Regions from separate parts of the Peribacillus sp. TH27 genome, predicted to be linked through region 1. Evidence: riboswitches for the same ligand, from Rfam matches in the RefSeq annotation. Region 1 holds a riboswitch; each other region holds the start of a gene.
The links. A riboswitch is a leader RNA that binds a small molecule or an ion and turns the genes downstream of it on or off. The one in region 1 is predicted to bind S-adenosylmethionine.
Positions count from the first base shown of each region.

Region 2: it holds a riboswitch for S-adenosylmethionine, as region 1 does, so the genes downstream of both, JFU24_RS21770 (2-hydroxyacid dehydrogenase) here and JFU24_RS27505 (bifunctional homocysteine S-methyltransferase/methylenetetrahydrofolate reductase) in region 1, are expected to answer to the same signal.
Region 3: it holds a riboswitch for S-adenosylmethionine, as region 1 does, so the genes downstream of both, JFU24_RS09050 (Fur-regulated basic protein FbpA) here and JFU24_RS27505 (bifunctional homocysteine S-methyltransferase/methylenetetrahydrofolate reductase) in region 1, are expected to answer to the same signal.
Region 4: it holds a riboswitch for S-adenosylmethionine, as region 1 does, so the genes downstream of both, JFU24_RS18635 (O-acetylhomoserine aminocarboxypropyltransferase/cysteine synthase family protein) here and JFU24_RS27505 (bifunctional homocysteine S-methyltransferase/methylenetetrahydrofolate reductase) in region 1, are expected to answer to the same signal.

Region 1 covers NZ_JAEKEV010000002.1:5,404,293-5,411,826, forward strand. Annotated here, with positions in the region: gene ku (non-homologous end joining protein Ku) at 1-569, shown strand, start outside; gene JFU24_RS27500 (MOSC domain-containing protein) at 1,322-1,957, shown strand; SAM riboswitch class I at 2,083-2,181, shown strand; gene JFU24_RS27505 (bifunctional homocysteine S-methyltransferase/methylenetetrahydrofolate reductase) at 2,285-4,132, shown strand; gene metH (methionine synthase) at 4,125-7,534, shown strand, end outside.
Region 2 covers NZ_JAEKEV010000002.1:4,232,596-4,240,129, forward strand. Annotated here, with positions in the region: gene JFU24_RS21745 (DUF6773 family protein) at 344-847, shown strand; gene JFU24_RS21750 (helix-turn-helix transcriptional regulator) at 858-1,064, shown strand; gene JFU24_RS21755 (sigma-G-dependent sporulation-specific acid-soluble spore protein CsgA) at 1,186-1,443, shown strand; gene JFU24_RS21760 (hypothetical protein) at 1,493-2,128, opposite strand; gene JFU24_RS21765 (molybdopterin oxidoreductase family protein) at 2,476-4,524, opposite strand; SAM riboswitch class I at 4,683-4,773, shown strand; gene JFU24_RS21770 (2-hydroxyacid dehydrogenase) at 4,916-5,917, shown strand; gene JFU24_RS21775 (FGGY-family carbohydrate kinase) at 5,936-7,426, shown strand; gene JFU24_RS21780 (MFS transporter) at 7,416-7,534, shown strand, end outside.
Region 3 covers NZ_JAEKEV010000002.1:1,587,409-1,594,942, forward strand. Annotated here, with positions in the region: gene JFU24_RS09035 (DUF459 domain-containing protein) at 19-624, opposite strand; gene JFU24_RS09040 (GNAT family N-acetyltransferase) at 947-1,453, shown strand; partial or broken gene JFU24_RS31285 (Spo0E family sporulation regulatory protein-aspartic acid phosphatase) at 1,588-1,662, opposite strand; gene JFU24_RS09050 (Fur-regulated basic protein FbpA) at 2,010-2,225, opposite strand; SAM riboswitch class I at 2,372-2,476, opposite strand; TPP riboswitch at 2,635-2,738, shown strand; TPP riboswitch at 2,818-2,907, shown strand; gene tenA (thiaminase II) at 3,026-3,715, shown strand; gene thiW (energy coupling factor transporter S component ThiW) at 3,731-4,252, shown strand; gene thiD (bifunctional hydroxymethylpyrimidine kinase/phosphomethylpyrimidine kinase) at 4,221-5,027, shown strand; gene thiM (hydroxyethylthiazole kinase) at 5,024-5,839, shown strand; gene thiE (thiamine phosphate synthase) at 5,820-6,452, shown strand; gene JFU24_RS09080 (MFS transporter) at 6,492-7,534, opposite strand, start outside.
Region 4 covers NZ_JAEKEV010000002.1:3,600,612-3,608,145, forward strand. Annotated here, with positions in the region: gene JFU24_RS18610 (acyl-CoA dehydrogenase family protein) at 1-482, shown strand, start outside; gene JFU24_RS18615 (arsenate reductase family protein) at 622-978, shown strand; gene gcvH (glycine cleavage system protein GcvH) at 1,075-1,455, shown strand; gene JFU24_RS18625 (toprim domain-containing protein) at 1,546-1,911, shown strand; gene JFU24_RS18630 (thioredoxin family protein) at 1,915-2,223, shown strand; SAM riboswitch class I at 2,385-2,490, shown strand; gene JFU24_RS18635 (O-acetylhomoserine aminocarboxypropyltransferase/cysteine synthase family protein) at 2,594-3,904, shown strand; SAM riboswitch class I at 4,022-4,134, shown strand; gene JFU24_RS18640 (methionine ABC transporter ATP-binding protein) at 4,315-5,349, shown strand; gene JFU24_RS18645 (methionine ABC transporter permease) at 5,342-6,010, shown strand; gene JFU24_RS18650 (MetQ/NlpA family ABC transporter substrate-binding protein) at 6,026-6,859, shown strand; gene JFU24_RS18655 (hypothetical protein) at 6,963-7,166, shown strand.

The sequences.
Region 1 (7,534 bases):
TCATGGATTTTGTTAAAATTGAAGAAATAGATCCGATATATTTTAACCGTAGTTATTTTATGTCTCCAAATGATGGTGGCATAAAAGCCTATTCCCTATTGCGGCAAGCACTCAAGGAATCGAATAAAGTTGGGTTAGCAAAAATCATCATCCGTTCAAAGGAACAAATGGCGGTTATAAGGGTTGTAGATAACACCTTGTTGATGGAAACGATTCATTATCCAGATGAAGTACGCTCCGCAGCAGATGTTCCGAATATCCCTGCAAATGATACAATTGTAAAAAAAGAAATTGATACGGCAATTTTATTAATAGATCAATTAACGACGACTTTCGATCCGACAAAATACAATGATGATTATCGAACGGCGTTACTTGAGCTGATTGAATCAAAGAAGACAGGACAGAAGACGATTACAGCCAAAACAAAAGTAACAGTGTCCAACAATGTTACCGATTTAATGGAAGCTTTACAAGCATCCATTGATCGAACGAAACCTGATAAACTGGAAGGGGAAAAAACGACGACCCGGAAAAAAGCGGCACCGAAAAAAAAGAAACAAGCGTAAAAAAAGAAGCTGAGTGGAAGACGAACCAATGTCTCTCAGCTTCTTTTTGTTTTTTCAGAAGGGGAACAAAGTGAATACAGTGGTTAAAGAGGTACACATAGCTGAAGAGTTTAAACGGAATACATATTAATAAAGTTTGTGTTTTGTATAGATAATTGGGTTGCCCGTGGAGATATTTGTAGGACTAATCTATGCGGTAGAGGAAGAATGTGAATTAAAACCCTTGGTTTTTTTAGTAAGAAAAACGAAATGGTTCTTTTTGACAGAGAAGAAGCTGAGAATTTAAAAAGAAAAGGTAGTGTTTTAGGCTGATGTGTTTTAATGGAGTGATTCTGAGCAGAGCAAAATATTATTCTGAAGATGATAGTGTCATTCAGTAAGGCGATATATGGCTGATCTTTATTGTAGGGATTGAGTAGTGGATTTGAAGAAGGCAAAAAAATTCGCTCCCTGAAGAGCGACAAAGAGGAAATTAATCGTGAAATCAACATATAGGCGACCAATTTTGTTTTTCGACTATATATTGTGTTCATATTCTACCATATTTAATTCTGAAATAGCAACCAAATTACCGAAACTATAGTACGATTTTTCTGAAAATCAGTAATTTTCCACCATTTCTCCCGGAAGTAGACGTTTTTATCTTCTCTGAAATAGTAAAGTAATTAAAATAGATGCAGAATAAAATGAATTTTTAGTATAATGTATTCATATAAGGATGATATAAAGTAAATAGGATTGGAAGATGTTAATTGGAAAATGGAAAAATCGTGTCCCTTCAAGCCGGAAAGCCTAAACAGGAAATGTTTTCGAATGTTAAGATTTTATCAGCTATGGATAAAAAAACTTTGGATAATGTGACCGTAACAAAATCAGGAATAGTTGGAGACGGAGTAGGGAATCTAAAGTTCCATGGAGGCCCTGACCGTGCATTGTGCATTTATCCTTTTGAGCATTACTCATTTTGGAATGAAAAATTCTCTAAACAGCTTGATATCCCTGCTTTTGGTGAGAATTTAACAGTAGCTGGGATGATGGAAACTCAAACGTATATCGGTGATATCTATCAAATAGGTGGGACAATTGTTCAGATCACCCAAGGACGAATTCCTTGCTCGACTATTTCTCATTTTAACCAAGAACCTAAGTTTTTGACATCAGTGATGAAAACAAGTTTTACTGGTTATTTTGCAAAGGTCATTCAAGAAGGAGTTATTAAAAAACAAGATGAAATTGTTTTATTAGATCGACTTCAAGAAAACATCTCTGTATATTATGCAACTGAAGTGATCCTGCATAATCGAGACGGACAGGATGGAGCTCATGCTCTACTTTCTGTAGATTCGTTAGCGGAGGACTGGAAACAAAGGATATTAAAGAGAGTTTAAACTTTGAAGGATGTATGATCTTAGTAGAAAAGAAAAAAATGACTATCAAACTATTGAAATTGACAGATTATTAATGTAAATTAAATATAAACAAATTTTGAAATGTTAAGAAAACTTTATAATGGATCTTATCGAGAGAGGTGGAGGGACTGGCCCGAGGAAACCTCAGCAACCAGCTTAGGCAAAGGTGCTAAATCCAGCAAGCAGAGCTTGATAGATGAGGAGAATGTTTCAAAAAACCTTCTTCTTTGAGAAGGTTTTTTTTCTTTTCTCTCATACTCATAGAAAACGACAAAAACAGAATTGTTTTTGAGAGAGGGTGTACATATGGATTTTCGTAAAGAATTGAAAGAAAGAATGCTGGTTGGAGAAGGAGCAATGGGAACATTATTATACTCATATGGAATCGATCAATGTTATGAGGAATTAAACTGCACTAATCCTGATCAAATTGAATCCATTCATCGTGCCTATTTAGAAGCAGGTGCTGATATTCTACAATCGAATACTTACGGAGCCAACTTTAATAAATTGAAAAGGCATGGTCTTGAAGATGAAGTAAGCCGAATTAACCGACAGGGAGTTATCCTTGCTAAAAAAGCTGCAAAAGGCAATGCATTTGTATTTGGTACTATAGGGGCTCAGCGAAGTATCCGTAAATCGGATTTAAGCATGGAAGAAATTAAGCGAGGTTTTCGTGAGCAGCTATATAGTCTGCTTATAGAAAATCCTGATGGGATTCTCCTTGAAACATTTTATGATCTGGAAGAACTTGAAACCGTGTTGCAAATTGCTAAAAAAGAAACGGAATTGCCAATTATTGCAAATGTATCGATGCATGAATTAGGTAATCTTCAAAATGGGATCCATTTAAATGAAGCATTTCAAAAACTCGAGCAATTGGGTGCTGATGTTGTTGGTGTGAATTGCCGTCTAGGTCCACATCATATGATTCGCGCCTTGGAAGAAGTGACTTTGCCAAAGCATGCGGCTATCGCTATCTATCCAAATGCTAGCCTACCGGATTACGTGGATGGAAGACTAGTTTATAAAGCAGTGCCTGAATATTTTGGCTCAAGTGCCCTTGAGCTTCGTGAGCAGGGTGCCACGATAATCGGTGGGTGTTGTGGAACAACACCACTTCATATTCAATCTGTGAAAAATGCGATTGGGAGTTTAGTTCCAGTAGAAGAAAAAATGACGAAAGCACGTGAAATCGAAATAATTGAAGTGAATCATAGAGAACTGGAACTACCCCTGCATGAGCAGGCCAAAACTGAAAGAACGATTCTTGTTGAACTTGATCCGCCGAAAAAATTAGGAATTGAAGGTTTTATGGCTGGTGCGGAGGCATTGAAAAATGCGGGTGTTGATTCGATTACATTAGCTGATAATTCACTTGCTTCGCCGAGGATATCTAATGAGGCGCTGGCCAATTTGTTGAAAAACCAATTAGATGTAAATCCAATGGTGCATATTACGTGCCGTGATAGGAACTTAATTGGCCTTCAATCACATTTAATGGGGCTTCAAACGGTGGGGTTGAACGAGATTCTGATTATCACTGGTGATCCTTCAAAAATAGGGGACTTCCCAGGTGCAACTTCAGTCTATGATTTATCGTCATTTGACTTAATTAGTATGGTAAAACAATTTAATGAAGGTCTTTCCTATTCCGGTCAAAGTCTTGGTCAACGGGCAAATTTTAAAATTGCGGCTGCCTTTAACCCAAATGTGAAATATTTGAATAAGGCCGTTCAGCGGATGGAAAAGAAGATTGCTTGCGGTGCTCAGTCCTTTTTGACCCAACCAATTTATTCAGTTGATCAGATTGAAGAGGTTTATGAAGCGACAAAACATATAGATACTCCGATTTTCGTCGGAATTATGCCGTTAACGAGCACACGAAATGCGGAATTTATCCATAACGAAATACCGGGTATTAAATTACCTGATAATGTAAGGCGGGCTATGGCTTTAGCTGGGGATGACCCGATAAAGTCAAGAATGGAAGGTGTGAATATCGCCAGAGAACTGGTGGACGCCGCAAGAGAAAAATTCAAGGGGATTTATTTAATTACACCATTCCTTCGCTATGAAATGACTGCGGAACTTACAAAATATATTAGAGAAGTCGATAGTAAACATACATCAGAGGTGGCAGTACATGAATAAAAAAGCGATTCAAGAACAGTTAAAGTCTAAGATTCTCCTTCTTGATGGTGCAATGGGAACCATGCTACAAGCTGAGAATTTAACAGCAAAGGACTTTGGGGGAGAACAATTCGAGGGATGTAATGAATATTTATCACTGACGCAACCTGAAATCATCCAAACCATCCATGAAAAATACTTAGCAGCAGGTGCCGATATTATTGAGACAAATACCTTCGGAGCCACGAGCATCGTTCTTGAGGAATACCAAATAAGTACGATTGCTTATAAGCTTAATAAAATTTCAGCTGAACTTGCCGTGAAAGCTTGTGAAAAATATTCAAATGATAAATGGCCAAGATATGTTGCTGGTTCAATGGGACCAACAACAAAAACACTTTCTGTTACAGGAGGAACCACATTTGATATTTTAACCGATTCTTATGAAGAACAGGCACTCGGTCTATTAGACGGTGGTGTGGACCTGTTGTTAGTGGAAACCTGTCAGGATATGCTTAATGTTAAGGCTGCCTTTTCTGGAATAAAAGCGGCCTTTGCTAAAACAGGGAAAGAAGTGCCTGTCATCATTTCGGGGACAATCGAACCGATGGGTACGACCCTAGCCGGTCAGTCCATTGAAGCGTTCTATTTATCAGTTGAACATATGAAGCCTGTGGCTGTTGGTTTGAACTGTGCGACAGGACCAGAGTTCATGATAGACCATATTCGGACGCTTGCAGATATATCAAACAGCGCCATTAGCTGTTATCCGAATGCAGGCCTACCTGATGAAGAAGGTCATTATCATGAATCCCCGACTTCCCTTGCAGAGAAAATGAAGCAATTTGCAGAAAAAGGCTGGGTCAATATCATTGGGGGCTGCTGTGGAACAACACCAGAACATATTAAAGAGCTTTCTAAGGTTCTAGAAGGCGTACAGCCCCGTGAAATGAAGGAATCAGCACATGGTCATGCCGTATCAGGAATTGAGCCACTTATTTATGATGATTCAATGCGTCCCTTGTTCGTCGGTGAGAGAACGAACGTCATCGGATCTCGTAAATTCAAGGAGTTAATTCGTGGGAAGCATTATGAGCCAGCTGCCGAAATTGCTCGTGCTCAGGTGAAGAAAGGCGCCCATGTCATTGATATTTGTCTTGCTGATCCTGATGGTGATGAGTTAGGTGATATGAAGGAATTCGTCGAAGAAGTTGTCAAAAAAGTGAAAGTACCATTAGTCATTGATACTACAGATGAAGCCGTTCTTGAACAGGCTTTAAAGCATTCTCAAGGAAAGTCAATTATTAATTCTATCAACCTTGAAGATGGTGAAGAGCGCTTTGAAAAAATTGTTCCACTCGTTCATCAATACGGTGCTGCCGTTGTGGTAGGAACAATTGACGAGATTGGAATGGCCGTTGATGCTGAACGGAAAATTGAAGTGGCTACCCGCTCTGTGGACTTGCTAGTAAATAAATATGGCCTAAACGAAAGCGACCTCATTTTTGATCCGCTTGTTTTCCCTGTAGGTACGGGAGATGAGCAATATATAGGCTCTGCTTTAGAAACGGTTAAAGGAATTAAGGCAATCAAAGAGAAATTTCCAGAATGCTTAACGATTCTTGGAATTTCAAATGTGTCATTCGGCCTCCCATCACGCGGAAGGGAAATTCTAAATGCCGTTTTCTTATATCACTGTACAAAGGCTGGTCTTGACTACGCAATTGTGAATACGGAAAAACTTGAACGTTTTGCTTTGATACCGGAAGAGGAAGTGAAACTGGCCGAAGCACTCCTGTTTAATACCTCCACAGAAACATTAGCTATCTTCACTGAATTTTATCGTGGAAAAAAAGCGGAGAAGAAAGATAATGGTGTTATCCTTCCGTTAAACGAACGTTTAGGTAACTATATTATTGAGGGAACGAAAGAAGGCTTAATTGAAGATTTAAATAAAGCAATCGAGCGTGGGGACGCTCCATTAGAAATCATCAATGGACCATTGATGGATGGGATGAGTGAAGTGGGTAGGTTATTTAATGATAATCAGCTCATTGTCGCGGAAGTACTTCAAAGTGCCGAGGCGATGAAGGCTGCTGTCTCACATCTTGAACCACTCATGGAAAATGCTGAAGATAGTGCTAAGAAAGGTAAGATCCTTTTAGCGACTGTCAAGGGTGACGTACATGATATTGGTAAAAACCTAGTGGATATCATTCTTTCCAATAATGGCTATGAAGTCATTGACCTTGGAATTAAAGTCGCACCACAACAAATTATTGAAGAGGTCCGAAAACATGAGCCTACTATCATAGGCCTGTCTGGATTACTTGTAAAATCAGCACAGCAAATGGTTTTAACTGCCCAGGATTTAAAACAGGCAGGGATTGATACTCCAATATTAGTGGGGGGAGCAGCATTATCCCGTAAATTCACTGATTTCAAAATTTCACCAGAATATGGCGGTCCTGTTTTATATTCCAAAGATGCTATGGATGGATTAGCTGTCACGAATATTTTACATGATTCCAACAAAAAGGTTGTCTACTTAGAGGAGTTAGTTGCAAAACGGGAAAAATCGAAAGCCAATGCGGCAATTGCAGCAACCATGGAAAAACCAGTTCGCAAGCAAACACCAGCAGCTCCGTTAAGCAATGTCCCGGTTCAAAAACCGCATGACATCAAAAGACATGTTTTGAAAAATTATCCATTAGATGTCATCCAACCATATATTAATAGGCAAATGTTAATTGGTCATCATTTAGGATTAAAAGGTAAAGTTGCTGAGCTGGTGAAGCAAGGGAATGAAAAAGCAATTCAACTGAATGATTTGGTTGATGAGCTGATTGAATTCTTAAAGGCAGAACCAGACTACGGGTTAAATGCTATTTATCAATTTTTCCCTGCTCAAAGTGATGGAGACCAGTTATTCATTTATAATCCGGATAATCATCAGGAAGTATTGGAAACTTTTGATTTTCCTAGACAAGATACAAGTCCACACCTTTGTTTGGCGGATTTTGCGAAGCCGGTTTCTTCCGGGGAAATGGATTATGTTGGTTTCTTCCTCGTTACAGCTGGTAGAGGTATCAGAAAATGGGCAGAACAACTAAAACTTGAAGGTGATTTCTTGAAAAACCATGCTCTTCAATCACTGGCTCTTGAAACTGCAGAAGGATTTGCAGAAAGAATCCACCAATTGATGAGAGATGACCTGGGTATAAGCGATCCTATAGAAATGTCAATGAAAGAGCGGTTCGCAGCCAAGTATACCGGTCAAAGGTTTTCATTTGGTTATCCAGCTTGTCCAAATCTGGAAGACCAAGAAAAGCTATTCCGTTTGTTACAACCGCAGGATATTGGAGTAGAATTGACTGAAGGATTCATGATGGAACCAGAGGCTTCTGTTTCAGCTATTGTATT
Region 2 (7,534 bases), 1.2 Mb from region 1:
ATAGCAAACTTATCATAGATAATCAACAAAAAGGTGAATATTAAATTGTGAAAATGATTTAATGTTCGTGTTTTTGGGAGGGGAGGATAAAGGGAAAATGGGGTTTTTGCTTTGGTTTTGTTTAAATGATGAATTCACGAGTAAATGGTGAAAACTCACGAGTAAAAGTTCGAAACTTACGAGTAAATCCCCAAAACTCACGAGTAAACCCCTAAAAGGGACCCATTCATAAGTATGGGTCCCTTTTTTTTATACACTTTGCAATTTATATAGTATTAAATGTAATATATATGTTTCAAAGTGTTAAATAAATCATATAATGGAAGTGAATGGAGGATGATTAATGATGAAAGTATTTAAAAAAATCACGGATGAACGAATCGAGAATGTAAGAAATAAAATTTATAAAGAAATGTATCATGTCATTATGGCCATTTGTCTATTGAGCGTACTTTTCAAAATATATAAATATGGTGTAGACAGCGGGGAATTATATCTGGAATTGGTGATCCTTTCGGCATCAGGGGTGTATTATTTAGCTCGTTCCATTTTCTTAGGCGTATTCTGGGATGAAGTAGAAATGCATGACCGTACGAGTAAAACACCGATGAGCAAGAAGACCATTTTTGGTACGGTTGGTTTAGCTCTCATCATCGCTACGATCATGGGGGTGAATAGTGCTGTATCCTATGCGGATGGCAGTTCACAAGGCCTGTGGTATTTTGTATTGGTATGGTGTGTTTCGGTTATGATCTATTTGCCGATTTTACTTCTGTTTTTTGGTGGTATATACTTGCTAGCGAAGAAAATTGGAATGAAAAATAGCGAAGATAATAAGAAATTGTAGGTGCGTTCCTTTGAAAAATATAAAACTGAAGCTTGCAAGAGTGGAAAAGGATTTGTCACAAGATGAGCTAGCCAAGATTGTCGGTGTTTCCAGACAAACGATAGGATTGATTGAATCCGGAAAGTATAATCCCTCATTAAGTTTGTGCATTGGTATTTGTATAGCATTATCACGTACGTTAAATGATTTGTTTTGGGATGAAGAAATAAAAGATTAATCATTGATTTGGATACCCCTTTTTCATTACGAGGCCAAAAACCAAGGGATTTCTCATCACAAAATGGGGGAAGGTATAAAGGCAGTTTGTTAGCTTTCACCTAATAGTTGAGAGGGATGGTATGATGGATCGTACGATTGGTTACTTACGTGAGATATTGTCTAACTATACGGATCAATATCCTGAAGCGCTGGAAATTTATAATAAAATCAAGGATGGACACTTTCATTCTGAAGAAGAACTTATCGATAAGCTTACCGGAAAAGAAGCAAGACTCCTTAATCGAATTCTGCCTCAGGAAATTGAGCATGCAAAGGAAGCTAGTGATACAGAACGGGTCACTCAATTATCGGAGGTATACGAACTTATTCTTGTTTAATAAAACCTTGTCCATGATCAACATGGACAAGGTTTTTAGGTTTTTTTTATTAATCCATTTCGCTGAGGGAATCCATATGGCTTGCTATCATAGCGATGATCGTGCTAGCTTCTTCCTTACTGAATATAAAGTTTGTTTCATCTTTTATCAGATCATCATCTGCTGTACGAATGCGGTTAATCCGTTTTAGCACTCCATCACCAGTTTCCTGAACAACTCCGAATTGATAGGTGACCTCCACTTCATTTTCTTGAATATAGGCTGTCACTTCAGGTGTTTCCCATTCCACTTCGATTTCGTACATCTCAGTCTCTTCGATTAGTTCATTTTCATCGTATTCATCATCGAGATCATAATCATATTCGATGCCATCCCCTTCTAAATAGTTATGGAAGCTTTCATGAACAGCATCAACGATATCTTCAATATCAGATAAGATCACCTTGCTAACCTGGCCTAAATCCGGATCAAAGGATTCCATATAAAATTCTTCATTATGCGGATCGAAAAACAGAGTGGAAAAATAATCCCTCTCATTGTCATCCAACTCTGTATAAAATTCGATACGTGGATGTTTAGCTCCTCGCTCCACGATCAAACTGCCATTTCGATCGTATTTTTCACAAATTGATTTAAGATGATCCTGCAATTCCCCGCTTACTCTGTCGAACCATTCTAAAGACATCCAACATCCACATCCTTTCATGAATATTATTTCCCAGAAAAAGTGAACCTGTCGTTCCATTTAAAGCCAGATGCATTTTGCCTCGTCGTTAGGTTAGGGTTTCTTAAGGTTGAAGCTTAATTCTAAAACTTTTTTGTTTGCGAGCTATTAGAAACAATTATTTATTCAATTCACTTCAAACTATAGTTTATTGTTGAGGATTCTTATACATTAGAAAGTCCCCCAACCATAAATGGAAAGGGGACTATTTTATGTTAAAAGGAGTATTTTGAGTAAAAAAGGTTCAAGCTATTTTTTATTAATTAGTCATAAAAAAATTTTAAGAAGGGAAAATAAGATATAAAAAATTAAACATCCTTATTCATTCTTTCTACATTCACACTCCCTGAAAAGAATGTAGCTCCGCCGCCCATATCGGCAATACGATCTGGAGTCAAGGCATTAACGAGTTGTTTTTTACCAGGCATGTCTGACCAGAGACCTTGACTGACTACGACGCCTGGAAGGACCTGTTCGCCTACAGAAACCACTAGCTCGCATTCTCCACGATCATTCCAGATACGGACAGTTGTACCATCTTCTATTCCTCGATTATCTGCATCCTTTTGATTCATAAATATTTTAGGTGCTTTTTCAAGTGTGATGTGTTTGTCATTATTGGAAAAGGTAGAGTTTAAAAAGTTATGGTTCGGTCCAGGTATGAATTGGAGAGGGTAATCCTGCTCTTCTACTAATGGAATATACGTAGGAAGGGCTGGGTATCCATCTTCTTCCATCACTTTGGAATATAATTCGATTTTCCCACTAGGTGTTTGTAAATTCTTTAACAAATCGGTCAAATTACTTGCTTTGATGTAGCGCTCATTTTTTAGTTTCTCATAGGTTATATCCGATAAATAAGGATTGGATAAATCGTTTAGAGCTTGTTTCATTAATTCTTCATCGTCATCCTTAAGAGTTTGTTCGTCAAATTCCATGGCTTTTGCAAGTAGCCTGAATACCGCTGTGTTCGATTTACTTTCTCCATAGGGTGCGATGATAGGCTCATGTAAGTGGATATAATTATGCCAGTATGATGTATAAAAATCTGTATTTTCAAAGGCAGATGTAGATGGTAATACAATGTCTGCAAACTTCGCTGTCTCCGTTATAAACAAGTCATGGACGACAGTGAATAAATCTTCCCGGGCTAGACCCTCTCTTACTCTATTTGCCTCTGGTGCAACAAGAGCCGGGTTAGTTCCATAGACATACAATGAGCGAATGGGGTTGTCCGGTTCAAGCAATGCTTTCCCTATTTGATTCATATTAATTGTACGTGTTTTAGTTTTTTTGAGATCAGGACGTTGTAAAGCTGCGGTATTAAAGGAGAGAAATCCTGAATTGGATTTAACTGCACCTCCGCCTTTTACTAGCCACTGTCCTGTTAAAGCAGGTAAACAGGCAATCGTCCGAGTGCTCATCCCGCCATTATCATGATGCTGAAGACCATTTCCAATCCGAATCATTGAAGGGGAAATCGCCCCATACATCCTAGCTAATTTGTATATGTCTTCTACGGGAACGCCTGTTATGTCAGAAACCATGTGTGGCTGATATTGCTCAAGATGATCTTCTAGCTCTTCATAGCCAATCGTATATTCCTCTAAAAACGATCGATCCACTAGCTTTTCTTTATAGAGTATATGCATGATTCCTAATGCTAGTGCACCATCAGTCCCTGGGAGAATGGGAATGAACCAATCGGCCATTCGTCCGGTTTGATTTTTATGAACGTCAATAACAATGACTTTAGCTCCTGATTTTTTTGCTTTTTGTGCGATTGTTACTTGATGCATATTTGTACTTACAGCATTGATTCCCCAAAAGATGAATAACTTAGTTTCGGTCATCTCTTCTGGGTCTGTACCGTAGCTCCCCCCCATTGTGTAGCGGTAGCCTGTTGAGCCAGCAACTGAACAGATGGTCCGGTCAAGTTGACTTGATCCGAGGCGGTTAAAAAAACGGCGATCCATTCCTTCTGCAGCGAGTTTCCCCATATTCCCATAGAAACTGTAAGGAAGAATGGTTTGTGCCCCTTCCTCTGAAATAAGATTTTTCCAATGATTTGTGATCGTATCGATCGCTTCTTCCCAACTAATAATGGCGAAATTCCCCTCACCTTTTTTTCCCACGCGTTTTAAAGGTGTCTTAATTCTCTTGCTATCATAAATCCGTTCACCCATATTCCGAACCTTGTTGCAAATATTCCCTTTCGTCACTGGATGATTTGGGTCACCACTAATTTTCTTGATTTTTCCATCCTCTTTGTGTACAAGTAAACCACATTGGTCTGGGCAATCAAGAGAACAGACAGAAAGGACTACACCATTTTCTATATCTTTATATGATTGCATGTCAGTATCCTTTCATGAAAAAAATGATTCATAGATTATATCATACGGAGAGAATATTTAGAAAGTTCAAATAAATATTGACTTCCGTTTTGGAATTCATTATATTTGGTATATTCTATTAATTGAAAAAATAGTTAAACCAATATAATATTGTAAAATTTCTATCAAGAGAGGTGGAGGGACTGGCCCTTTGAAGCCTCGGCAACATTATTGTGCCAATTCCAGCAAGCGAAGCTTGAAAGATAGAAAGAGTGGCCTTTTATTTTATTGTTGTGAGAACGATATTATGAAGTAATTATCTCTTTCCGTCTTAGCGGGAAGAGATTTTTTTATTTTTAAGAAGTGAGTTATTGACATGTAAAGTCGTTACACAAAGGAGAGAGATGTAAAAATGAACATTCTAGTAACAGCACCATATAACGAAGAAGGCATCAAGGAATTAAATGAGTTATTTGGAAAGGCTACCCATCAACCTTGGAAGGAAAATGGAAGGGCCTATAACGAAGTAGAGTTGATCTCTTTATTAAAAGAGTCTAAGGCGGAGGGGTTAATTACTGAGTTAGATCAAGTAACAGAAAAAGTATTCGCTGAAGTACCTGAATTGAGATTTGTGGGTGTGTGTCGTGGCATGCCTTCTAATGTTGATGTGGAAGCTGCAACAAAAAGGGGACTTCCCGTCTTTTTCACTCCAGCACGTAATGCTCAGGCTGTTGCAGAATTATTTGTCGGTAATCTCCTTACATTTTTAAGGCATACCATTCCTTCCAATCAATGGTTGAAGGAGGAAAAATGGAATGAAGACTATCTCCAAGCCTATTTAAAGTTTAAAGGAAATGAAATTTCTGGGAAAACAATTGGAATGGTGGGGTTTGGGGCCGTGGGCCAGCGAATTGCAGCGGTTCTTGAAAGTTTTCAATGTTCGATAAAATACTATGACCCTTATGTAGAGAGTGATAATCCTAATCATGTTCGGGCTTCTTTAGAAGACGTTTTTTCGACAAGTGATGTGGTATCCATACACCTCCCTAGAACAGAGGAAACGATCGGGATGATTAATGAACACTTTTTGGGACTGATGAAAGAAGAGGCAATCTTTGTAAATATGTCAAGGGCTGTCGTGGTTGAAAGAGATGCGCTTGTACAAGTATTAAAAGCACAAAAGATTAGGGGGGCGATATTAGATGTGTTTTATCAAGAGCCGCCTGAACAAAGTGACTATGAATTAATTAAATTGCCCAATGTATTAGCTACCCCTCATCTTGCCGGCGCAAGTTATGAGGTTGAGGATCATCACGTCTCAATAATGAACCAAGCGTTAACAAAGTGGACAACACAACATACTCTTCAGATTCCAACTCTATATAACAGAAAAAATCTAGAAGTTAAGTCATAAGAAAGAAGAGTGAAAAAAATGGCTATAAAAGAAGGTTATTTAGTATTTGATATCGGTACTGGAAATGCAAGAGTGGCTATCGTTGAGACAACAGGTGAAGTCGTCTCTATTGAGAGAGAGGATATACAATATGAAATTGAACCTCTTTATCCTGATAGTCGATACTTTTCACCTGAATTACTTTGGAAACAGCTTATTCAATTAGCAAAAAAGGCGATGGCTAAAGCTCAGCACATTTCAATCAAGGCAATAACGTCCACTAGTCAACGGCAAGGAATTGTTTTGCAGGATCAGGATGGGCACTCGTTTATCGGGTTACCTAATATTGATAATAGAGGCCGCGAATGGGAAAAGGAGTTTTCAAATCAACCTTTTATTTATGAAAGGGCAGGTCGATTACCATCTGCATTGTTTTCAGCTTTAAAGCTGGTCGCCCTGCAAAAGAGGCAGCCGCAATTATGGGATAAAATTAAATACTTTACAAGCATCAGTGAGTGGGTTGCCTATAAATTAAGTGACGTGCTTGTCTATGAGCCATCACAAGCGACCGAAACACTGCTATATGATGTTCAGAAACAAGAATGGTCAGAGGAGTTGTGTGAACAATTCGGGATATCGGTAGACTTGTTACCCGAATTAAAATCGTCTGGTTCGATCCTTGGTGAAATTACACCGAATATGGCTCAGATGCTGGGATTGGACGAAAAGGTTTTAATCGTAGTAGGAGGCGGTGATACACAGCTGGCTATCGCAAGCACGTTTGCCGAAAAAGGTGATGTCATCATCGTATCTGGAACGACCACCCCTATTTGCCATATTACTGATGAATATAGTGTGGATTCTAAACGAAGAGCATGGACAAATGCCCATACGAATAAAAATCAATGGCTGTTAGAAACAAACCCAGGAATAACTGGGCTTAATTATCAGAAATTAAAAAATATTTTCTACCCAAATGAGAGTTATCAACTAATGGAAGAGGAAATGAGTAAGCTTACGACGATTGATTGTGTATCAACGTTAGGCATGTATCTGACAGATGAGAAAAATGCGACGAAAAAAGGTGGCTTCATTTTTAATACACCATTAGAAGAAAACTTAACCCGTGCTCATTTTGTAGCTTCAGCTCTATGGGAAATTGCTTGTACAGTCAAATGGCATTTCGACAAATTATGCGAAGTGATTCCTTACGATTTGCCATATGTATGGGCTTGTGGAGGTGGTTTTCAAAGTGAAACGTTAACGAAATTTGTAGCTAATCTCCTTCAAAAAGAAGTGCGCATTCATCAAGGGTTCAATCAGGCATCCGTTGTCGGATCTGCCGTTATCTGCAATAAGACATTAGGGGTAAACAGTGTATTATCAGGCGATATCAAAGCGATTACAAATGAGGCTAGTTACGATGAATGGAAGTATGAGGAGTGGAAACAAGCTCAACAGTTCTTTTTCAAAGACCAATATAGCTTAAATCCAAATAAGATAGAAAAGAGAGATATATATGTTAGATAGAATTGGAATACCTAAAAGTTTAAGCTGGGGTTTTTTAGGTGTTATGCTCTTTATGATGGGAGACGGACTTGAAGCTGGCTGGTTAAGCCCTTTCTTAGTTGACAATGG
Region 3 (7,534 bases), 3.8 Mb from region 1:
TGTGCACTTTTATTGAATTTATTTGAAATCATAGCTCTCTAAAATCCGATTGGTAATGAGCTGATACCCTTTTTCATTTGGATGAATTTTATCACTGAAATACTCTTTTTTCTTTTTATTTTCAAATAAATCATTAGTAGGGATAAATATCATTCTTTTATCCTCTTCTACTACCTCGTTTACTGATTTGTTATAATCATGAACGTGCTTTTCAAGTCGTTGATCATCTTTTTTTGGATTATACAGCCCAACTACAAGTATATCCGCTTTTTTGTTTTTCTTTAATAGTGTAGAAAGAATCTTATTTAGATGGTCGATATACTCTCGTTTACCATCATTTATTTTTTGATCACTTATTTTTTTCAAGTTACCTCCATTACTGTTAATCAAGTCGTTTGTTCCAATATAAACAATAAACGTGTCGGCTTTGTCCAATTTCGTGTTAATTTGATTATCTTCAAGCTGATCAATGACACCATCTGTTTCCTGGCCTTTAATACCGTAATTCCAAAAACGGACCTTTTTTTCAGAATCAGGGTTATTCAATTCATCCTCCAGACCTTCTACATAACCTTCCCCATCCTTATCACCTTTTCCATAGGTTAACGAATCTCCAAAAGCCATCACATCTTCCGACTCTGAAGCCTGAAACTTATATGCAGACAAAACAAATAACTAGTACAATTACAAATAAACCTACTATTTTTTTCATTTGTTTCTCCTTATGTAATGTATTTACTATGAAGTATTTTATCTTGTAATTACCCCAAAAATGAACATACTTAACATGCAAAAAAATGAATTGTCAGATAAACTGTAAAAAGTGTATGATACAATAAAAGCATTCAATGGAACGGATTTTCGTCAACCTCCTTTTATTCATAAATAGGGTGGGAATCCCATGTTTCTGGAGATTGTATACATAATAAGGATAGGAGTTAAAATGATGGATCAGTATATAGATTTTAGGGATGCAGAACTAACAGATTTACCAAGAGTAGTCGAAATATATAATTCGACTATTGCTTCAAGGATGGTCACTGCAGATACAGAACCTGTTTCAGTGCAATCGAGGCTTAAATGGTTTGAGGAACATCATTCAGAAAAACGACCGCTTTATATTATTACATTCGAAGGAAAAACTGCTGGATGGATGAGTTTTCAATCTTTCTATGGTAGGCCAGCCTATGATTCCACTGCCGAGATCAGCATATATATTGATGATTATTTCCGGGGAAAAGGAATTGGACAAATTTCGATTCAAAAGGCAATTGAAGTGAGTCCAAAATTAGGAGTTAAGACACTACTTGGTTTCATATTTGCTCACAATACACCGAGCATAAGACTGTTTTCTAAATTTGGTTTTGAAGAATGGGCGCATTTACCTCAAGTTGCCGAGCTAGATGGTATTGAACGGGATTTAGTAATCCTTGGTAAGCGTGTTAATATTTGAATTTCATTATTTAAAAGCTATTGCCTTCATTCAGCAGTAGCCTTTTTTAGTTTCAATGAAGAAATCTATTTTAAAGTCACTGACGAAATTTAAAAATCACTATAAACTTTCTTAAGCAAAAAATATTGTGATTTTCATTTATTTGTTATAGCATTTAACAGCGAATCCAATTCTTGACTTGCTTGAACAGTTAGAAGGCTTGTAAAACCATAATCAGTCTGCCAATTTAATCATTTCCCGTCTCTTTTCTTCTATTCTTTCTACGGTTATCTGTGGGGGCATCTATAGTCACTTCCTATTTATTCAATTTTCTTACATCTTTTATGATAAAGAAATAAGTAGTTAAAATCAACCATATATGGAAATTAAAATGTGTTATTCCACAAGGTAAATGTGACAAAAAGCCTATTCTATTCCCTGTTTGTGTATTTTTTGTGACATTTTATATTCTTGACAAATATAAAAAAGCATTCACTCATGTACACTGCGAATGCTTTAATAATATTCATCAGATTAAATAATATTTTAAGATAGTAAAGTATTTTAAGAACTCTTACTATGTCATCCACTCTGAAGGAGACTCGATATTAGGTCTATTTATAACAATCTTATATTCATCTTCAAGCACTTTTAAAGGAACATCATAAAGATGTCTTTCATCAGAGGTTTTATAAACTCCATTCGCTAATAACTCTTCAATCAGCAATGCCTTCCTCTGTTCAATTCTCTTAAATAATTCTGCCATGTAAATGGCTCCTTTCCTTGTCTTCATCAGCCCGCCTTCATATGAGCTAAATTGTAGTAACAGGTATCATTTTCACCAAATTATATCTTTTCTATTATGTCACTAAACGTTATTTCACAAAAATAAAAGCCTCTTCTAATTCAAGAAGAGGCTTACAGTAGTCCGTTCGGCTCTTCTTATCTTCCAAGCGTATGCTTGTTGGATGTAGCACAGTTCCCAAAATGGGTCTGCTGCCGAGGTTTCTTTGGGCCAAGTCCCTCCACCTCTCTGGATAAGAATTCAATATATAAATGATGTAGACATGATTTTATCCCAATATTCTTCAAAAGTCAATCACATGGTTCTCCCTTTTTTTGATAGGTATTCTCTATAGACCCCATTCAAATTGGGTTGCAATTTCCTGGCTTTCTGATATGATGTCAGTAATTACATACATTCACACCACTAGGGGAGTCTTTTTAAGACTGAGATGGAATTTGTTCCGGACCCTTTGAACCTGAACCGGATCATACCGGCGGAGGGAAGTGGATGATATCGTCTTTAAACACATGACTTTATCCATCTGCCCCGCTCCGTATTTCAGGAGCGGTTTTTTTTTTCAGATGGAAAAGGTGAATAATTAGACTGCTAGGGGAGCACTTTTGCTGAGAATCAAACCCTTTGCACCTGATCTGGTCATACCAGCGGAGGGAAGCAGGCTGTAAGAAGGAATTTGCTTCTTCCTCGGTAACAGCCGCTTTCTTTCAGAGAGCGGTTTTTTTGTTGATCAGATAGTGTATGCACACTTTACAATTTTAGTAAATTTTAAATTTCAAGGAGGATGTACCATGGAGAATACAAAATTAGAAACCTTCAGTGATAGACTTCATGAACGGGCAAAAGGAATCTGGAAAAGGAACCATACACATCCCTTTGTTCAGGCGATTGGAGATGGGACGCTTTCAGAAAAGAAATTTGCCTATTACCTAAAGCAGGACTATATCTATCTTATGGATTATTCCAAACTCTTTGCGTTAGGAGTCATCAAAGCTCATAATCTCGAAACCATGGCTAAGTTTGCAAGTATTTTGAATGAAACCCTTCAAGTAGAAATGGATATCCATCGACATTATGCTTTGGAGTTCGGAATCAGCTCAATCGAATTGGAAAATACAGAACCTACTCCAACCACTCTAGCTTATACGGGTTACATGCTAAATGCAGCCCAAAATGGGACTTTGGCCGACCTGATAGCCTGCCTCCTTCCATGCGCCTGGGATTATTATGAGATCGGTTTGCTATTAAAAGAACAAAATGGTGAAGCATTAGAAAACAATCGCTATGCTGATTGGATTAAATCATATTCGTCTCCTGAATTCGGTGAAGCACACAAATGGCTGATTGCTTTGTTGGAAGAGTTAACAGAAGGCATGCCTGAAAAGGAACTTCTTAGATTAGAGAAGCATTTTTTGGTGACTTCCCGTTATGAATATTTATTCTGGGATATGGTTCAAAATGAGCAGGATTGGCCACTGTAGGATGTTGGCATGATGATGAATCCAATCAAGAAAATGACGTTGACTGCCATGATCACGGCCATTACTACCATAACTAGTTCATTCATTTTCATCCCGGCCGGATTTGCAAAAATCTTTCCGATTCAGCATCTGGCAAATGTCATGACAGCCGTTTTATTGGGACCGGCTTATGCGGTAACACAAGCTTTTTTAGTTTCCATCATTAGAAACATGTCTGGTACAGGTTCAATTTTCGCCTTTCCTGGCAGCATGATCGGTGCACTATTGGCTGCCGTCCTTTATCGAAAAACACAAAGCTTGAAATTCGCTTGTTTAGGGGAAGTGATAGGGACCGGCATTCTTGGATCCCTAGCTTGTTATCCCCTTGCTGTCCTCCTATTGGGAGAAAAAGCAGCTATTTTTGGTTTTTTACCAGCTTTTATGCTTAGTTCATTCGCAGGTGCCATTTTAGCTTTCATTTTACTGAAAATACTTTTAAAAAATAATTATATGAAGGGGTTTTTTTATGAAAACAGCGTTAACCATCGCAGGCTCTGACTCAGGGGGCGGTGCTGGAATACAAGCTGATTTAAAAACATTTTCTGCACATGGGGTTTTTGGAATGTCTGTCATTACAGCTGTAACGGCACAAAATACAATGGAGGTACGTTCAGTACAAGCTATAGATACAGGTATCATAACGGATCAAATTGCAGCTATTTTTGAAGATATACACGTCGATGCAGTAAAAATAGGTATGCTTGGATCAAAAGAAATAGTTGAAACAGTCGCCGCGTCTCTAAATACCTTCTTACCCGCAATCGTTATCCTTGATCCTGTCATGATTTCCAAAAGCGGCCATCATTTGCTCGATGAAAAAGCTGTCTCTGCTTTAAAAACAGAATTACTGCCGCTTGCAACACTTGTAACACCGAATGTACCCGAAGCCGAAGTCCTTACTGGCTTGTCGATTCGAACGAAGCAAGATTTTTACGAGGCTTGTATATCAATTAAAGAACTTGGGGCAAAAGCGGTTTTACTTAAAGGAGGCCATTCAGCAGGGAATCCAAATGATCTTTTTTATGACGGAACTGACTTTTTCTGGATTAAAGGAGAACGCATTCATACAAAAAACACCCATGGGACAGGCTGTACTCTGTCATCCGCCATTACATCCAATCTGGCAAACGGACTACCTTTAAGACAATCCATTGAACAAGCCAAGACATATATTTCTGAAGCCATACGAAATAGCTTTTCACTCGGTAAGGGGCACGGACCCGTCCATCATTTTTATTCATTTTCAAAAGAAGAAAGGAGTGATTTAATATGAATGTTTCCGTTTCAGACTTATTCTTTCAGGTCAGAGAAAGTAAACCGCTCGTTCACCAAATCACTAACTTTGTTACGGTCAATGACTGTGCCAATGCCACTCTTGCCATCGGTGGTTCACCTGTTATGACATCTAGCCCAAGAGAAGTCGAGGAGATGGTCAAATTGGCTGATGCTCTGGTCCTGAACTTCGGTACGATTGATGATAAAGCCTTGGAAGCAATGGAGATTGCCGGTAAGACAGCGAATTCCCTTAATATCCCAGTTATTTTGGACCCAGTGGGAGTTGGTGCAACTTCCTATCGTACAGAACAAGTGGCAGAGCTCCTGAAGAAAGTTACCTTCCAAATCATCCGCGGAAATGCGAGTGAAATCCATCGGTTAATGGGTGGGGATATCGTTACACGTGGAGTGGATTCAGGTGAACTTGCGATTAGCAATGCAGAACTGGCAGCACGTGCGGCTAATAAATTGCATTGTGTCGTCGTAGTGAGTGGCGCCAAAGATGCTGTTAGCGATGGTAAAAATACGTCCATTATCGATAATGGTAATCCTCTATTAACGAGTGTTACAGGTACTGGCTGTATGGCTACTGCTCTTATCGGAACTTTTTCCGGAGTCACAGACAATTTCTATGCTGCGGCAGTTGCCGGGATCTCAACAATGAGCATTTCCGGGGAACTTGCTGCTGCAAAACTTCAAAAAGATGAAGGAACTGGAACGTTTCGTGTGCGATTAATCGATGCGATATCAAGAATAGATAAGGAAATTTGGATAAATGAGGTGAAATTATATGAAGAAGTCTCAAATTGATTTAAGCCTATATTTAGTGACAGAAGAGTCCATAGCAATAGAAGATTTGACCAAAATCATAGCAGAGGCGGTTTCTGGAGGAGTCTCGATCGTACAACTTAGAGAGAAAAACAATTCCTCCCTCTCCTTTTATAAAAAAGCTTCTGCATTAAAACAGTTACTACACGAACTTTCTATTCCGCTGATCATTAATGACCGGGTAGATATAGCACTTGCTGTTGGAGCAGACGGAGTTCATATCGGACAGGATGACCTTCCACTTTCAGTCATCAAACAATTAGTGCCTGACAATATGATTATCGGTGTATCAGTCTCAACTCTAGAAGAAGCTATCGAAGCCGAACAAAATGGAGCGGACTATATCGGTGTTGGTTCTATTTTCCCTTCGAAAACAAAGCAAGATGCAACCTTAATGGCAAACGGAGAACTTGAGAAAATTTGCCGCAGTATATCGATTCCTGCAGTAGCTATCGGAGGTATTACCGCCGAAAATATCTCATCTCTTTCAGAAAGTGGAGTATCTGGTACAGCGGTAGTTTCCGCAATCATGAATGCAAATAGTCCACAGCATGCCGCTGAATTCCTTTTAAGCATAATAAAAGACTTTAAGTAATAAAAAGAGAGGGACTAAATTTAGTCCCTCTCTTTTATGTTATGTCAAAATAGTATTCTTTGTCTCTTTTCCAAAAGCTACGACAACTGCCCCCACTAAAATAGCAATTGTAAATATAGTGAAAATTGTTGAAATTGGTGTACCTGCAGCAACTAAATAACCGACAAGCAATGGTCCCAAGACACCGCCAATTCGACCAATTCCAGCAGCTAAACCAGTACCTGTACCTCGAACTGCCGTTGGATACTGTTCTGGAGTATACGCATAGAGCGCACCCCATGCACCTAAATTGAAGAATGATAGGAACATCCCGGATACGATTAAGAGTGCTAACTCTTCTGCTGAACCAAAGAAAAATGCACTGACAGCCGTTCCAATTAAGTATGTGATCAAAACGAATTTACGTCCTATCTTCTCAATCAACCATGCAGCTGAAAAGTATCCTGGAAGCTGAGCTAGCGTCATAATCAAGACATATTCAAAGCTTTGAATCATACTGAAGCCTTTTAAGACCATGACACTTGGCAGCCATAAAAACATTCCATAATAAGAGAAGACCACGCAAAACCATAGAATCCACAACACGAGGGTCTGACGTGAATATTCCTTTTTCCAAACGCTTTTCATATTATTGAGTACGGATGGCCTCTGCTTCTTTTCCAGTTCCGTATACTTAGGTGAATCTGGTAGTTTCAAACGCAGATAAAGCGCATATAAAGCTGGAACAGCACTTAATAATAATGCAACGCGCCAGCCATAGACCGGAATGATGAAAAAAGAAATAAGTGCTGCCAATATCCATCCAACAGCCCAAAAACTTTCAAGAAGCACGACAACTTGTCCCCTTTTACTCGCTTCAACACTTTCAGAGACAAGTGTCGAGGCAACCGGAAGTTCTCCTCCGAGCCCCATTCCAATCAAAAATCGCAAAATCAAGAACAAACTAAGTGTACTGACTGCTGCAGACAAACCGCTAGCAATAGAAAATAATAATAATGTAATAATAAAGACGTTCTTTCGTCCAACCCTATCTGCCATTGCTCCAAAAAAAACAGCCCCCACAGCCATACCAATGGAGTTAA
Region 4 (7,534 bases), 1.8 Mb from region 1:
AGGGACTGCAAGAGGAATTAATGATGATGATGCCTGAAGAGCCTAGCGATGAGCCATTGGCACAAGAAAAAATGCTGGTTAGAAATGCTAAGAAAATCGGTATTTTGGCAGCAGGTCTTGCAGCACAGAAATACGGCAAGAAACTTGATCAAGAACAAGAAATCTTATCTAACATTGCTGATATCGCATCCCTTGCATACGCTGCTGAATCTGTGGTTTTACGTACAGAAAAAGCAATTGCGACTACAGGCTTAGAAAAGAATAAACAAAAGGTATTGTACACTGAAATTTTCGTTCAAGAAGCGTTCAATGAAATAGAACAGCATGCAAAAGAAACGTTAATTGCCGTTGAAACAGGCGATACTCTTCGCATTATGCTTTCTTCACTTCGCAAGTTGACTAGACACAACCCAATCAATGTCATTGCGAAAAAACGCGAAGCTTCTGTTAAGGTAATCGAAACTGAAAAATACGCACTATAATCAAAGTTCAACCTTTAAAGGGAATTCCCGTAATCGGGTATTCCCTTTATTACGTGTGAAATTTTCACGATGGAAAGACAAGGAGAATTCGTTGTATTGCACAGAAAAAACGGGTATTCTATTGATAGGTGGTGAAACAATGGGCTTAACATTATATTGGTACCCAAAATGCGGCACATGCCGTAATGCGAAGAAGTGGCTGGATAGTCATGAACTGCAATATGAAGCGATTCATATAGTAGAAAATCCGCCTTCTCGAACAGAAATCGAACAACTATATAATACCAGCGGATTAGAGCTGAAGAAGTTTTTTAATACTAGTGGGCAAAAATACCGGGAGCTGGGTTTAAAGGACAAACTGAAAGAAGCTTCTGAAGCAGAAATGCTAGATATATTGTCTACTGATGGTATGCTTCTTAAAAGGCCGATTGTTACGGACGGCACAAAAGTGACAGTTGGTTTCAAAGAAGAACAATTCGAACAGACTTGGAACTAAAATAATACGAAATATTTGGTTAATTCCTTACTTTTAAAAAAAATCTACCTTATAATGTAATAGATAAAATAAGATGTACTATGGAGGGAATTAATGATGACAACACCAAAAGAACTTCGTTACACAAAGGAACATGAATGGGTCAAAACAGAAGATGGAACAGTACGCATCGGAATTACAGCATTTGCTCAGTCCGAACTTGGGGACATCGTTTTTGTTGAGCTTCCAGAGATTGGCGCTGAATTGAAATCGAACGAGCCATTTGGCAGTGTTGAATCTGTTAAAACTGTATCTGAGCTGTATGCTCCTATCAGTGGTAAAGTTGTTGAAGTAAATGAAGAGTTGAATGACAATCCTGAATTCGTAAATGAATCTCCTTTTGAAAAAGCATGGATGATCGTGATTGAACCATCAAATATCAGTGACGTTGAAAACCTGATGAGCGCTGAAGAATATGATAGCCTGATAAACGGTTAAAATGAGGGAGAGAGGGTCTAAATAGGCCTGCTCTCTTTTTCAGTTTATAAAAAGGCAGCATGCATACAATTCGTGAGATGGAGTGATGACATGGAGTGGGGCGAATTTGATAAAGTTATCATTGTAGAAGGCAGTTCCGATAGAAGAAAAGTTGCCTCCGTTTTGAATGAAGATGTGGAAATAAGATGTACAAATGGGACCATTTCATTAACTAAGCTGGATGAGTTAGTAGATGAAATGATGGACCGCGATGTTTATCTCCTTTTTGACGCAGATGATTCAGGAGAAAAGCTACGGAAGCAATTCCGAAGGGAAATGCCAGAAGCAAGCCACTTGTATATCAATAAAATGTACAAAGAAGTGGAAAGTGCCCCCGAACATCATATCGCTACAGTGCTCCTATCTGCCAATATGAATGTGAAAATGAAATTTTTAAGTCAAAGGGTGAACGACTAATTGATGCAAGAATTGAAAGAAGAAGATTGTAGGCTTGCTGTTGAAGAAGGGGAAACCTTTTGCTTATATTTATATACACCTTTGTGTGGGACCTGTCAGGTGGCTTCTAGGATGCTTACGATATCATTGGAGCTTTTTCCAGACTTGAAGGCAGGAAAGATGAATATGAACTATGTCCAAACAATCGCCGAATCATATGAAATTGAGAGTGTACCTTGTTTATTACTATTTAAAGAAGGGCAGTTGCGGAAAAAAATTTATGCCTTTCAGTCTGTTCCTTATTTGTACGGAGTGCTTAAGGAAATAAGCTAAAAAGCCAATCCAATATGGGTTGGCTTTTTAGCTGTAGAAAAGTAGTGAATAAACGATATAGTTGATGGGAAATTGAAATAAGAATATTCAAATAATTGATTGACTGGATAATTCTAAAGTGCTATATTTTGAATTAAGAAAGTAACTGCTAAATTTAATAGTTCTTATCAAGAGTGGCGGAGGGATTGGCCCGACGAAGCCCGGCAACCGGTATAAATTTATATACGGTGCTAATTCCAACAGAGTATTGGCTCTGGAAGATGAGGAGAGTATATAAGCCTCTTCTTATGAAGTGGTTTTTTTGCTTGTTAAAAGAGGAAGGCCTGATTCTTAAATCCAACTAAATCCATAGAAAAAGGGGAGAAATCTTATGGCAGAGAAAAAGTTGCGTTTCGAAACATTGAGTGTTCACGGGGGTCTGCAAGTAGATGAAACGGGTGCACGTGCAGTGCCTATTTATCAAAGCAATGCATACTTGTTCAAAGATACTGACCATGCAGCAAATTTATTTGGCTTAAAGGAAAATGGCTATATTTATACACGACTTCATAATCCTACGGTCAGTGTTTTCGAAGAAAGAATGGCCTTGTTGGAAGGTGGTATCGGCGGACTGGCAACCGCAAGTGGGATGGCTGCCATTACACTGTCAATCCTAAATATTGCTGGTGCAGGAGATGAAATAGTGTCCGCTTCTACATTATATGGCGGTACGTATAATCTTTTTGAAAATACTCTTCCTAAATATGGGATAAAAGTGAAGTTCGTCTCTCCTGATGACCCTGAAAATTTCAAAAAAGCCATCACGCCTAGAACGAAGGCTATATTTGCGGAAACAATTGGAAATCCAAGTCTAAGGATTCTTGATATTGAGGCTGTAGCGGACATTGCTCACAATGCGGGCATACCACTCATTATCGATAATACCTTTGCTACCCCATACCTTTGCCGGCCAATTGATTTTGGAGCGGATATTGTCATCCACTCTGCTACAAAATGGCTCTTGGGAAATGGAACCACCTTAGGAGGCATCATCGTGGATGGGGGCAAATTCGACTGGAACTCACCAAACTACCCTGGCTTTACGGAACCGGATCCAAGCTACGATGGGATTGTATACTCTGAAGCAGTCGGCCCTGCTGCCTTTATCACAAAAGCTCGTGTGCAATTACTTCGTGATTTAGGGCCGACGTTAAGTGCTCAAAGCGCGTTCCAGTTTACGCTGGGGCTAGAAACGTTGCATGTGAGAATGAAAGAGCATCTTTCGAATACTAAGTCTGTTATTCAATATTTGGAAAATCATCCTGCTGTGAACTGGGTTTCGCACCCTAGTAATGGAAGTCACCCTGATAAAGCGCTGGCGGATAAATATTTGCCTAAGGGAGCAGGATCTGTTGTGACTTTTGGAATTCAAGGTGGACGCGAAGCTGGAGCAAAACTTATCAATTCGGTAGAGTTATGGTCGCATGTAGCCAACGTAGGGGATGCTAAAAGTTTAATTATCCACCCTGCTAGTACGACCCATCAACAATTAAATGATGTAGGTTTAGCAAAAGCGGGTGTAAGTGCTGATCAAGTGCGCATATCGATTGGTATTGAAAACGTAGAGGATTTAATAGAAGATTTAGAGCAGGCAATTGAAAAAGCGACGAATATTGTCTCCTTAACTTCTAAAACTGTTTAATAAAAAAGACCTGTTCATTCTTTCCTAGAAATATTATACATTGCGCTCCTTTTTTATCTATGATAAAATTTCTCCATACTAAAGAACTTAATGATGTACAAATATTCTATATATTAGCTCTTATCAAGAGAGGTGGAGGGATGTGCCCGATGAAACCCGGCAACCGACAAGGAAATTTCCTTGGAAAGGTGCCAATTCACACAAAGTTTAATCGCTTTGGAAGATGAGAGAAAGGCCTGCTTTTTCACCTGCCTTTCTGCTCATGCAGAAAGGTTTTTTCTATTTAGTTTGGGAAAACCTTTACATGTATAGCAATATTGAAAAACGGTTTTAAATCATATTTACAGGCTGATAATGAAGATAAATCAACTAAGTTCATAGGTTTTATTGGATAAAAGAGGTGAGTATTAATGATTACATTGACAAAAGTTAGTAAGCTATTCCGAACAGGAAAAGGAAGCAGTGACACGATTAAGGCTGTAAATAATGTTAATGTTGAAATAAATAAAGGCGAGATTTTCGGTATTATTGGCTACAGCGGAGCAGGGAAAAGTACTTTGATCAGGATGCTTAATGGATTGGAAACACCAACAGAAGGATCCGTTGTGGTGGCTGATAAAGAAATTTCCAAAATCAAAGGTGCTAAGCTACGTAAAGCTCGACAAGAAATCAGCATGATCTTTCAACATTTTAATTTATTATGGTCTAGAACCGTTCAGGAGAATATATCGTTTCCTCTAGAAATTGCAGGGGTTTCGAAAAATGAGCGTATCAAGCGTGTGAATGAATTAATTAAGTTAGTTGGGCTTGAAGGAAGAGAAAAGGCATATCCTTCGCAATTAAGCGGAGGGCAAAAACAAAGGGTCGGGATTGCTAGGGCTCTTGCTAACAATCCTAAAGTGCTACTGTGCGATGAAGCGACGTCTGCTTTAGACCCGCAGACAACCGATTCAATACTTGAATTGCTTGTGGACATCAATAAGCGTCTTGGTCTAACGATTGTTTTGATTACACATGAAATGCACGTCATCCGTAAAATTTGTCACCGCGTTGCAGTAATGGAAAGTGGTCAAGTAGTTGAACAAGGACCTGTCCTGGAAGTCTTCAAGAATCCGAAAGAACAAATGACGAAGCGTTTCGTTCAACAGGTAACAGAGCCTGAAGAAACAAAAGAAACAATGGAACACTTGCTGGAACGCTATCCAGCAGGAAAAGTAATTCAATTGACGTTCGTAGGAGATCATGCAGAGAGTCCGTTAATTACTAGGCTGGTACGTAACTTTGAGTTGGATGTCAATATCGTTCAAGGAAAAATATCTCAAACTAGAAGTGGTTCATATGGAACGTTATTTATCCACCTTGATGGCAATGAGGATGAAATGCTCCGCGCAATCGAATTCATTAAAGCACAGCATGTAGGCGTGGAGGTGATTACTCATGCTTGAAGAATTATTACCGAATGTATATTGGGAAGACATTATTGAAGCAACAAAAGAAACACTTTATATGACCAGTATCTCAGTACTAGCAACCTTTTTTATAGGCATACTATTAGGGCTAGTCCTGTTTTTAACAGGGAAAGGTAACTTGTGGGAAAATCGGGTAATTAACACGACCATGAGTGCTATCGTTAATATTTTCCGTTCCATTCCATTCCTTATTTTAATTGTGTTGCTCATACCTTTCACAAAATTGCTTGTCGGTTCTATGATCGGTGAGGATGCTGCTTTACCAGCCCTTATTATCGGGGCGGCACCATTTTATGCACGTATGGTTGAAATCGGCCTCCGTGAAATCGATAAAGGTGTAATTGAAGCGGCTAAATCAATGGGAGCGAAAACGAGCACGATCATTTGGAAGGTACTTCTTCCAGAATCGATGCCAGCATTAATTTCAGGGATTACGGTAACATCGATTGCATTGGTTGGATATACCGCAATGGCAGGGGTTATCGGTGCAGGCGGGCTTGGTAATCTGGCCTATCTAGACGGCTATCAAAGGACTCACAATGACGTTACACTTGTAGCGACGATTGTTATACTAATTATCGTCTTCATTATTCAAATTATTGGAGATGTGATTACATCTAAATTAGACAAAAGATAAAGGGAGATGAATAGGATGAAAAAGTTTTTAGGATTTGCATTATTACTTGTTTTATCGATTGCTCTTGCTGCTTGTGGAACCGATAAGGACAACAGTGGCAGCGATACAGAAAAGGAGACGAAAAAATTAGTTGTAGGTGCATCCAATGTTCCGCATGCTGAGATTCTTGAAAAAGCTAAACCTCTTCTTGAAGAAAAAGGAATTGAGTTGGAAATTAAACGGTTCCAAGATTATGTTTTACCGAATAAGGCTTTAAACGATAAAGAATTGGATGCTAACTACTTTCAACACATTCCATATTTAGAGGGGCAAATTAAAGAAAATGGATATGACTTCGTTAATGCTGGTGGAATTCATATCGAGCCGATTGCTCTATATTCACAAAAATATAAAAGCATTGATAAACTTCCAGAAGGCGCAACAATTATTATGAGCAGCTCTGTTGCTGACCACGGACGTGCGTTATCTCTATTAGAAAAAAATGGCCTGATTACATTAAAAGAAGGCATCGATAAAACGACAGCTACAACAAAAGACATTGTTGAAAATAAGAAAAAACTTAAATTTGATGCGAATTATGAAGCAGCTTTACTTCCGAAAATTTATGAGAGTGGCGAAGGGGATGCCGTTCTAATCAATTCTAACTATGCGATTGACGCTGGATTGAATCCGCTTAAAGATTCAATTGCTATTGAAGACTCTGAATCACCATATGTGAACGTTATTGCTGTTAACAAAGGTGATGAAAATAAAGAAGAAATCAAAACGCTAGTAGAAGTATTACATTCTAAAGAAATTCAAGATTTTATTCTAAAGGAATACAAAGGTGCAGTCGTACCAACTAAATAATTTATGGTAAGGAACGACCTGGAAATCTTCAGGTCGTTTTTTTATGTTTAAAGATGAAAACACAGGGTATAGAGTTAATAGAGTAATAAAGTGATTCACAAATTTGAAAGGATGGTTCACTATCAATACTTTAGATTTAAATGTAACAAGCGAAATGGAAAAAGCGATGCAGTTATCACATGGGATTGGCTATAATGAGTACAGCAGAAATTTAGACCTCCGTATCGAGGTTGAGAAAGAACGAGATAAGGAACATGAAAAGTGCAACAAAATGGTCCTTGACCTACAACGTAAAATTCACGGTTAACCATATAAAAGAGTCTTTAAAAGATCGGTCTGTAGAGGTAAAATGATAAGTGGTCTAGAAAATAAGGGTTTCCTTATTAGATTAACTTACATAACACCTAACAGACCTTTTTTTCTTTAACAAAGGTAATACGTACCTTACAATTAATATTTTTTAGACATATATTAATAAGAACGAAGGTTTGTTGAATAATAAGTTTTAAATAAGAAAAGCTAAAATAAGGCTCTATTTGCTGTAAATAGCCTATAACAGTAGGGTTTGTAACAATAGGACAGGTTTTCATCATGAAAGAAGTGGAAACCCCTATCTATATTAGTTGATTCCAAATTGGATTTGTTATAAAATTGGAATGAGAATAAAGTGAGAAT